3 regions of the Lysinibacillus sp. GbtcB16 genome follow, and region 2 is predicted to be linked to each of the others. Evidence: riboswitches for the same ligand, from Rfam matches in the RefSeq annotation. Region 2 holds a riboswitch; each other region holds the start of a gene.
The links. Region 2 has a riboswitch for cobalamin ahead of KVT27_RS11330 ((2Fe-2S) ferredoxin domain-containing protein). Riboswitches for the same ligand answer to the same signal wherever they lie in the genome.

Region 1 (3,281 bases), 680 kb from region 2:
ACTTGTTTGAACGTGATCATCACGGCTTACTCACAGGCTACGCAGTAACAGATATTCATTTTACGCTCTTAACGGGACGTGGACATAATGAACATACGTCTGGCGGTGATTTCCGAGAAGCCACTTTCCGAGCACTGCGCCAAGGACTGGAACAAGCACAGAACGTCCTGCTTGAGCCCTATTATCGCTTTAAAATGAAGGCTTCCAATGACTTTATTGGCCGTATGATGACCGACATTCAACAGGCTGCTGGCACCTTCGACGACCCTGTACTCACTGAAACAGACGTTGTATTAACAGGACGTGCACCAGTAGCGACCTTCATGAGCTATAGCACGATTTTTGCCGCCTATACAAATGGGAAAGGTGCGCTTACCCTCCAATTTGATGGCTATGATGTGTGTCATAATACAGAAGAAGTAATAACTCAAATAGGCTATGATAAAAATGCCGACCCTGAATACAGTTCTTCCAGCATTTTTTGTGCAAAAGGTAAAGGCTATTCTGTCCCTTGGCAAGAGGCGCAAGCAGCCATGCATTGTCAGAGTTAAGTTCATGTACTAGCATGGCAAATCTATTGAACTAGTACTTCAGATGAAGATAGAATATCTATACAAATAATAAAGCAAGCCCTCCATGAAGCGGAGGGCTTGCTTTTAAATGGCACCAACAGCTTTCTTTGAAGGCTTGTGCACCGGATAGGCAGGTTCAACCACCACGTAACCTTGTGTATTCGTGAAGTCGATAACTACTTTTCCAGGCTGGCTTTTTAATATTTGTAGTTGATCAATTAATGTTAATAATAGCTCGTGTCCGTTTCCACGTGGATGCCAATTAAAGTGATAATCATTTAATTCCTGAACGGCTTGAAGAAACTGTGAGTATTCCTGCTGCACAAATGCGATTAGTTTATCCTGATGAGGAATTTGCTCTAAATCGTTCATATACGTTTCATAAAAACGGATGACAATCGAGCACAATAAATCATTGACACGTGCAGCACTTAACACTGGATTGGGCTCCTGTGAAAGACGGTCAAGATTAGGCTTTGCTCGTGTTGAATCAATGCGTGTAATTAAGTGGTACTGCTCCCCATTCACCTCATAAACAATAGGGTTGGTTGGCATATACATCATAAAGCTATTCGTCTTCGTTTTCAGTTGATCCGTTAACGTTGCCTGAGCAAAAAGATGGCCCTCTACCTCCCCATTTTGTATCCAAATAATGTCTTTATTATATAAGATTTGCTCAAAAAAGCGATCGTTGCGAATCAGTCTCGTTGCTAATAATTGATCTATTAGTGATTCAACCACCATTCTTGTTTTCGCTTTCTTGGCAACTTCTGTCCGTGGCTGCTTACAAATCGTCATATCTACAAAAGGCGTTTCCTGTGTTGTCGTTGCATGAATATTCATCCTATGTGCATCCCCTTTGCGTACATATTTTCAAAACAAAAAGGACTTCCTACTATGTTTGAGGAAATCCTTCGCTTTAATGTGCTTCATCACACAATGCCAAACAAACCCTAAGTAAATGCGAAGGAGTTCTAAAATGAACCCTTTCATGAACTTTGGGCGTTTGACGTACTGTGACGAACAGAGCATTCTGTTTTGTCAACATGCCACCTCCTATTCCTCGTAGGTTTATGGTGTGTACTCGTAACAGGCAGGTATCCTGACTCATGATCATCGCTTCTTTTCTCCTTCCCGTCCAAGGACAGTGGATACTGAAAAGTCGCTCACATTTACAGTTGCGGGACAGTGTCGGATTCACACCGACTTCCCTTTTAAGCAAATTGCACGCAATTTACACCTATTACTACACGCTATTCAGTTGTGAAACTGACCAGAAAAATAGTAGACAAACTATTCTTCTTTAACTATTGGTTTATATTGTAATATGTACTCTACTAAAAGTCAAAAAAAGGGATACTCAATTAAGAGTAACCCTAGTTTGCTATCTATTCATTCTCTCTACTTCCTCGTATAAGTCATGCTTAAACTTAGCATCTTTTACATCACGCTTGTATTGCTCCCAATCTTCTACCTCATGTTTATTACTATGATTGCGGTAACATCTTTCCTTGGCACTATACTCATATTCTCCGTAATTTTCCATACAATTAGTCACTTTAATATACTGTTTTGCTGAAAAGTAACCTACAAAGATAAAACCGATTAGACAAACAATAATAGTTACTTTCGTTTGATTAGATACTTTCAATTTCTCCACACCTTTCTCCATAATCCATTATATATGGAAAAATAAACCTATACTAGTGGAGAATAACCATATCTAATCACCTGATAAGTAGAGTACACATTCTACTATTTTTAAATGATTGCATCAATACTTCATATAAACCATACTCTGATAAAAACCAAGTATTTTGCGCTCTACCAAGGGTCGTAATTGAATTACGAACCTTTTCGTTTTCATCTACACTTCACGATTCTGACCTGAGTATGCAAATTGGCTACGCAGGTTCTGCGTACCTATTTCGAGTACGGTGATTCTGAACCTTATAATGTAAGGGTGAGGTAATGTTGATACCCTTAATGCGTAAGGATTGTTTACGCTGAATAGCATTTCGCTATTGAGAAAGGGTCTATACATTGTATATATACTTTTCTCCACCCTAGCGATAGTATCGCCATGGTATATATTGTATATAGTGCCTTTCGCCATCTGTGGCGACCTCATGTATACAATGTATATATTAGATAAGGCACCTAAACATTGTTTTGACCTCACGCAAGGATTGTTTGCATCAGTTTGGTGGGGAAGATTGTTCCCAATCTGTTGGGAATACTATTCCTATCAGATATAACTATTGGTTAGACCTAATGCATATATTATATGCGTCATGGGCTTTCGCAACATCTTTCGAAACATATTCTACTTAGGTGTTACTGCTGAACCGTACATTATACGTGACAGATTGCCGATTAACATTTAATAGGTAGCGAGTCCGAAATAGCGATATTTTTTCGCGTGTGTGTAATCAAAATAGGTAATTTGCAAATTTTTTCTCTTGGGGTAGTCGCCTTGACTCCGCTTCTAGTTAGGATTCCATCCTAATACCGGTTATAGGTCGTTCGGGAAACCTGTTGGACGGCTCGAAGTTTTTACCGATACATGAATGAGTCCGTTCTTCATTAGTATAGTGTCCGCTACTTTAAACCAACGACTATTGATACGTATAGATTGATTTGTCTCATAGGTTTCACGATTCTTAATAGTATCCCTAATTTTGATTTCCATTCTATAATCAGTTAAGT
Region 2 (3,281 bases):
CAAATTCTGCTCCTTTTTGGACGAAAAGAGGGATAATGGCCAATAGCACCACGATGGCTAAAAGTAATAAATTTCGTTTCATATTAGTGCGCCTCCTTTGTAGAGAAAACACGTAAAGATTTTAATTCGCTAATATTATATTTTTTCAAGAAGTTCATGACAATAACTGTTAATAGTCCTTCACTCACAGCTAATGGGATTTGTGTTAAGGCAAAAATACTTGCGAACTTTGTAAAGGAAGCCATAAAGCCTCCAACTTCAGATGGGAAGGCTAGTGCTAATTGAACGGAAGTCACCACATATGTACCTAAATCCCCAAGCATAGCCGCAAAGAAAACAGCTAATGAAAACGATAACCCCATTTGTTGCGCCCCTTTAAATACAAAGTAGGCGATAAACGGGCCTACGATAGCCATCGAAAAAGCATTAGCCCCTAATGTTGTGATCCCACCATGTGCTAAAAGTAAAGATTGGAATAATAAAACAATTGTCCCGATGACACTCATCGCTAACGGTCCAAATAATACTGTCCCGAGACCTACTCCTGTTGGATGTGAGCAGCTCCCTGTAACTGAAGGGATTTTTAAGGCTGATAGGACAAAGGCAAACGCACCGGACAGCCCCAGAATCATTTTTGTTTCAGGGTTTTCTTCAATTGTTTTACGAATAGAGCGCAATCCTAAAATAATAAATGGGATGGAGATTGCCCACCAAAAAATAGCCCATTCGATTGGTAAAAACCCTTCCATGATATGCATGGCGAAGGCACGCTTTGGCACCATTAAAAAAGCCAATAGAAAATAACTAAATTTCCACCAAGACAGCTTCAATTTTCTTCCTCCAAACTGTAAATAGATTTTTAGAATGTAGCGTGCGTAATAAAAAAGCACTTTTCCGTTGTTGGAAAAGTGCATAGCTAAAAAAGCAAATAACATTTTCATCTGCTAAGCCGCACACCTATCCTCGTAGGCTGAAACGATCACTTATTTTCGGCAGGTCTCCTGGCTCTAGTTCAACACTTTATAGGTCTTCCCATCTATTGGACAGTGACATGTTCTATAAAGCTCCCTATTACAGTGGCGGGACCGCGCCGGACTTAAACCGGCTTCCCTTTTAAGCAAAATGACGAGCATTTTACACCAAAAAATAGTAAGTTGTGAGATTTCACGACAAAGTGTATCACGAATTTCCATAAATATGCTATACTTTTTTTATAAAAAATTAAAAATAGAATATCAATGTCGAAAATTCTGATAACTAACGTTTTTTAGGATTAAAGAAGGCAAATTCAATTTTTTAATAGCTTTCAACCCTCCTATGAAATTGATAAATTTGTCATGATTTTTTAAAGAAATATTGAAATTTTAAAATAATAAGATATGATTAAGACAGTTTTCTATTATATATACGATTAAAAATTTCATATAAAACGTCGATAAGTGCTCGAAGAACTCGAGATAATAGGGAAATTGGTGAAAGTCCAATACAGCCCCCGCTACTGTAATAGCTGATGAAATCGCAATGCCACCTGTGCAAACTAGGGAAGGTGCGACAGTAAAATGAAGCTTAAGTCAGGAAACCTGCTTATCAGATTGTGCATGCAAACTTTTCGGAGGGAGAAGTTGAAGCAAAAGCGAGGATCTGTCTTTCAATCTATTCGTTTTTATTTGGCTTCTACAAACCTTTACTCTTCGGCAGAGTAAAGGTTTTTTCTTTTTTCCAAAAGCAAATGAGGGGAGATATAAGATGACAACGTGGAATTTAGAGGGGATGAAAACACATCTCTTTATTTGCAATGGCAGTAGCTGTATGAACAAGGGTGGGGAGGAAATTACCCAAGCTATACGAGATGAAATACAGCGTAACGCACTAGATAAAGAAATACATACGACAAGAACGCGCTGTAATGGACGATGCAAGGATGCTTGTGTTGTAATTGCTTACCCTCAGGGGAATTGGTATCGTGTACCATCAACGGAGCATGCTAGAACACTTGTACAGGATTTGCATCATGAATCCTTATATAACGATCATGTTTTTACACTTCGAGAAGGGACATTACAGCGAACAGCGCAAACGACAGCCATTAAAGGGATTGAAAAGGTGAAAGAGGGGTAAAAACATGGCGCAAAAAGGGAAAATTTTCGTAGTAGGCTTTGGGCCTGGAGACTTTAAGCATATTACGACACGTGCAGTAGAGGCTTTACAACAAAGTGATATGATCATAGGCTATAAAACCTATGTTGAGCTGATTCAAGATTTAGTCAGCGCAAAATCCATTGTCAGTACAGGTATGACAGAGGAAGTGTCACGTGCTCAGGAGGCCGTTCGTCAAGCAGAGGCAGGAAGTATTGTTTCGGTCATTTCGAGTGGAGATGCGGGCGTTTATGGTATGGCGGGATTAGTGTATGAAGTATTAATTGAGCTAGGCTGGACAGAGGCAACTGGTATTGAAGTGGAGATTGTCCCAGGTATTTCAGCTATCAATTCATGTGCTAGTTTACTTGGTGCACCCATTATGCATGATGCTTGTACCATTAGTTTGAGTGACCATCTTACGCCATGGAATTTAATTGCGAAGCGTGTGGAAGCCGCAGCTATGGCCGATTTTGTTATTGCTTTATACAATCCTAAAAGTGGTCGCCGTACAAGACAAATTGTCGAAGCGCAACGAATTCTTTTAGAATATCGTTCTCCTGACACACCAGTAGGGCTTGTAAAAAGTGCCTATCGAGAACGTCAGGAAGTGACGATGACGACATTGGCAAAAATGTTGGAACATGATATTGGTATGCTGACAACGGTTATTATCGGAAACTCATCTACGTTCTTCTATGATAATAAAATGATTACACCGCGTGGCTACCAACGTAAATATACACTTGGCGAGGAAAAACAGCCATTACGTCCACATCAACGCTTACGGGAAGAAAATGAGCCATGGGCGATGAATCAAGAGACAGGAACAGCACGAAATGACTTTGCGGCAGACCCTAATGCAGGGAGAATGAATAAACCCAGTATAGCCGTTATGCCAAAGCCGCAAAAAACAGCACTTGAAATGGCTACAGCTGCGCTTGCAATGGTAAAGGGAACAAGTGCTATCAAGGCTACGCCAAAGCTTGTACAACAAAAAATAGAATCAATTTTTGAATTGGCAGTGAGCCCTGGCGTGGCCAATAAATTTTTCACACCACAGCAAATGATGACGTTAGCAGAGGTCGTAGGAGAAGAAGGATCAATGGAATATACACCAGATCATCAAATCCATTTAAAAATAC
Region 3 (3,281 bases), 1.5 Mb from region 2:
TTTCCTCTCCCGCAAATCAGACAATATTATGGTAAAAGTTTATTTAGCTGTCCATATTGCGATGGTTGGGAGCTGCGAGACAAGCCATTGGCTATCATTGCAGAAAACGAGGAGCATATTAGTCATATGACGAAATTGGTTTTTAATTGGTCACAGGATTTAATCGTTTTTACGAATGGTCATCAACTTTCTGAGAAGGTTCAAAATGATTTTGAACAAAAGAAAATTAAGGTGTATACAAATACTATTAAAGATTTACATGGGGATGATGGTAACTTATCGAGTGTTGAATTAGAAACAGGTGAAAATATTTTAAGAGCTGGTGGATTTGTTGTGCCAAGTTTTTATCGTCCCAATAAATTTGCTAAACAGCTAAATTGTCAAGTTGATGAAAATGGAACAGTTATGACTGATGGTGCTGGACGTACAACTGCGGCTGGGATATATACTGCAGGTGAAACGGAAAAGGGTGGTCCCTCTTCTTTAATGATTGCAGCTGCGGAAGGTTTTAAGGCTGCTACAAGCATAAATATGGATATAACAATAGAAAGGTTTTAAATTTATGGTTAGCTGATGAGTCATATAAAATTCATCAGCTATTTTTAATAGGACTAATCAAGCTGGCGGAGAATGAACTTGAATATGTTATACTATAAATAAATATAGAATAACTAGAAAAGGTACATATTCATTGTAAATTAGTTGAAAAGGGTAGAACGATTGGTTTCCTCGCGCCTGTAGGTTGAGCACATTTTAGTAGTCGTCGTTATGTTATGACGAAACGAAAATGTGTCATCATCGCAAGAGAGGGGTCCTACTTTAGACTAGTACAATAAAAAAATTTACGAAGATAGGATGTATGGAGTAGGATGCGAGATTTACATCATACTCATAGTTTTACACATAATTGCATCTTTACTGTAAAGGAAAGATGCCTTTTTTATGTATAAAATTACTAGGGTGGCTACGTTTTTAGGTAAATAAGCGACTATTATTTTACTTCTTATTTTTTAATAAAATAATGCTATTGCATTCGTGCTTATATGATTATATTTTAGTTCGTTCTTACAAGGATATGTCAGAAAATATGAATAGTCTCAAATTGATGAACTTTTATTTCTCGATTTACTTTTTATATAAAGGATGGTACACTTAAAATTATCGAAAAACAATATATTGTGTTCGTTTTGTGTAGGTACTACTATATGTAGTTTAATAGGGAAGTTCGGTACTATTCCGACGCTGTCCCCGCAACTGTTAAGCTGACGATGATTATAACCACTGTGCATTCGCATGGGAAGGAAATCAGAGATTGAAGCAAAGCCAGGAGACCTGCCTATATAAAACAAATTTATCATTTCTTCGGGGATTAAGAGATGGGAACGTCAGTATTTTTAGTATGTTAACGTTTCCATTTAAGCTATCTCTCTAGAAGAGGTAGCTTTTTTATTTTATGAAAAGAGGGATTACTATGAAACTTTATACGAAAACAATCTGTCCAAAATGTCTATGGGTAAAATCCGAATTACAACGAGCAGGACTTGAAGCAGAAATTGTTAATATTGATCATGATGAACAAGCGAAACAAACAATTATAGATGCAGGTTTTTTAAGTGTGCCTGTTTTAGAGGTGGATGAAACATTTATAGGTGATGTTCAGGAAATTGTTTCTCGTATTGAGATGATCACACTATGATCGTTTACGCTAGTCGTACAGGAAATGTCCGTAATGTAGTTTCTAAATTAAGGGCAGAATCTATTGAACTCTCTGAGGAATTAAGCTTGAATAAGCCTTATCTTTTAATTACATATACAGATGGATTAGGTGACATTCCAGCAAAAGTCCAACGTTTTTTAGAAAAAAATAGAGATTTTTGTAAAGGAGTAGTTGCTAGTGGCAATAGTAACTTCGGACATCATGTATTTGGTGGTGCTGGGGAGAAAATTGCTACTACCTATCATGTACCCTTAGTGAGGAAATTAGATTTGCGTGGCAATCAAACAGATTATGAAGCAATACAAACGTTTTATGAAACGAGGGTAATGGGATGAAAACTTATTTAAAGCTTAATAATGACGTACTGAATCGTTATAGTACAACGGGGCTACTAGAGTTAGAAAAGGACCGTGAGGCTACTCGCCGCTACTTTTTAGAATATGTCAACGTACGTTTACGTTATTTTATAGATATAGAGGAAAAAATCCGCTATTTAGTGGATGAGGGATACTACGAAAAAGATTTTATAGACATGTACGAGATGGATTTTATAAAGAAGCTGTACAAAAAAGCATATGATTATAATTTCCGCTTCCCGTCATTTATGAGTGCAAGCAAATTTTATGACAGCTATGCTATGAAAAGTCGTGATGGTGAAGAAATCTTAGAAAAATATGAGGACCGTATTGTCATTATTGCTTTGTACTTAGCACAAGGGAACACAGTGCTAGCAAAACGTTCTGTTGAAGCAATGATGGAAGCCTATCAGCCTGCAACACCTACTGCATTAAATAGTGGGAAAAAAGCCCGTGGTGAATTAGTAAGCTGCTTTAAATTATCAATGGATGACTCTATGAATAGTATTGCTGAAAATATTGGCTATTGTTTAGAGCTTTCACGCCTAGGCGGAGGGGTCGGGGTCAACTTAACGGATTTACGTCCTTTAGGTGATCCAATTAAAGAAATACTAAATCGTGCAAGTGGTGTTATCCCAGTTGCAAAATTATTAGAAAACTCATTTAGTTATTCTAATCAGCTCGGTCAACGAAATGGCTCAGGAGTTGTCTATCTAAATATTTTCCATGCAGATATAGAGAATTTCATTTCATCAAAAAAACCAAATGCTGATGATAAAATTCGCCTCGCAACACTATCAACAGGAATTATTATTCCAAGTATTTTCTTCGATCTGATGAAACGTGATAAAGATATAGTGTTATTTAGTCCATATGATATTTTTAAAGTATATGGTAAACGAATGTCGGAAATTTCAATTTCAGAAATGTACTATGAACTACTTGATAATCCTAAAATCCGTAAAATTAAACGTTTGAATGCGCGTAGACTCTATACTGAGGTGAAAAAAGCTCAATTTGAATCAGGTTATCCTTTTGAAATTTTTGATGATAATGTCAATGAAGTACATCCACTAAAAAATATCGGTCGTGTAAAAATGTCAAACCTATGTACTGAAATCTTACAAGTTCAAGAAACTAGTGTCATTACAGATCAAGATCAGCCTAACGAATATGGGTTAGATGTGTCGTGTAATTTAGGGTCAATT

Region 1: another riboswitch for cobalamin. It lies ahead of KVT27_RS07705 (hypothetical protein); the one in region 2 lies ahead of KVT27_RS11330 ((2Fe-2S) ferredoxin domain-containing protein).
Region 3: another riboswitch for cobalamin. It lies ahead of KVT27_RS03580 (glutaredoxin family protein); the one in region 2 lies ahead of KVT27_RS11330 ((2Fe-2S) ferredoxin domain-containing protein).

What each region holds. Positions count from the first base shown of each region.
Region 1 is NZ_JAGXJV010000001.1:1,531,394-1,534,674, reverse strand. Features, by position in the region: gene KVT27_RS07710 (elongation factor G) at 1-551, shown strand, start outside; gene KVT27_RS07705 (hypothetical protein) at 657-1,415, opposite strand; cobalamin riboswitch at 1,648-1,831, opposite strand; gene KVT27_RS07700 (hypothetical protein) at 1,957-2,232, opposite strand; gene KVT27_RS07695 (hypothetical protein) at 3,088-3,281, opposite strand, start outside.
Region 2 is NZ_JAGXJV010000001.1:2,213,881-2,217,161, reverse strand. Features, by position in the region: gene KVT27_RS11340 (energy-coupling factor ABC transporter substrate-binding protein) at 1-82, opposite strand, end outside; gene KVT27_RS11335 (energy-coupling factor ABC transporter permease) at 84-830, opposite strand; cobalamin riboswitch at 975-1,159, opposite strand; cobalamin riboswitch at 1,421-1,602, shown strand; gene KVT27_RS11330 ((2Fe-2S) ferredoxin domain-containing protein) at 1,747-2,118, shown strand; gene cobJ (precorrin-3B C(17)-methyltransferase) at 2,123-3,281, shown strand, end outside.
Region 3 is NZ_JAGXJV010000001.1:730,588-733,868, forward strand. Features, by position in the region: gene KVT27_RS03575 (NAD(P)/FAD-dependent oxidoreductase) at 1-558, shown strand, start outside; cobalamin riboswitch at 1,177-1,354, shown strand; gene KVT27_RS03580 (glutaredoxin family protein) at 1,472-1,696, shown strand; gene nrdI (class Ib ribonucleoside-diphosphate reductase assembly flavoprotein NrdI) at 1,693-2,052, shown strand; gene nrdE (class 1b ribonucleoside-diphosphate reductase subunit alpha) at 2,049-3,281, shown strand, end outside.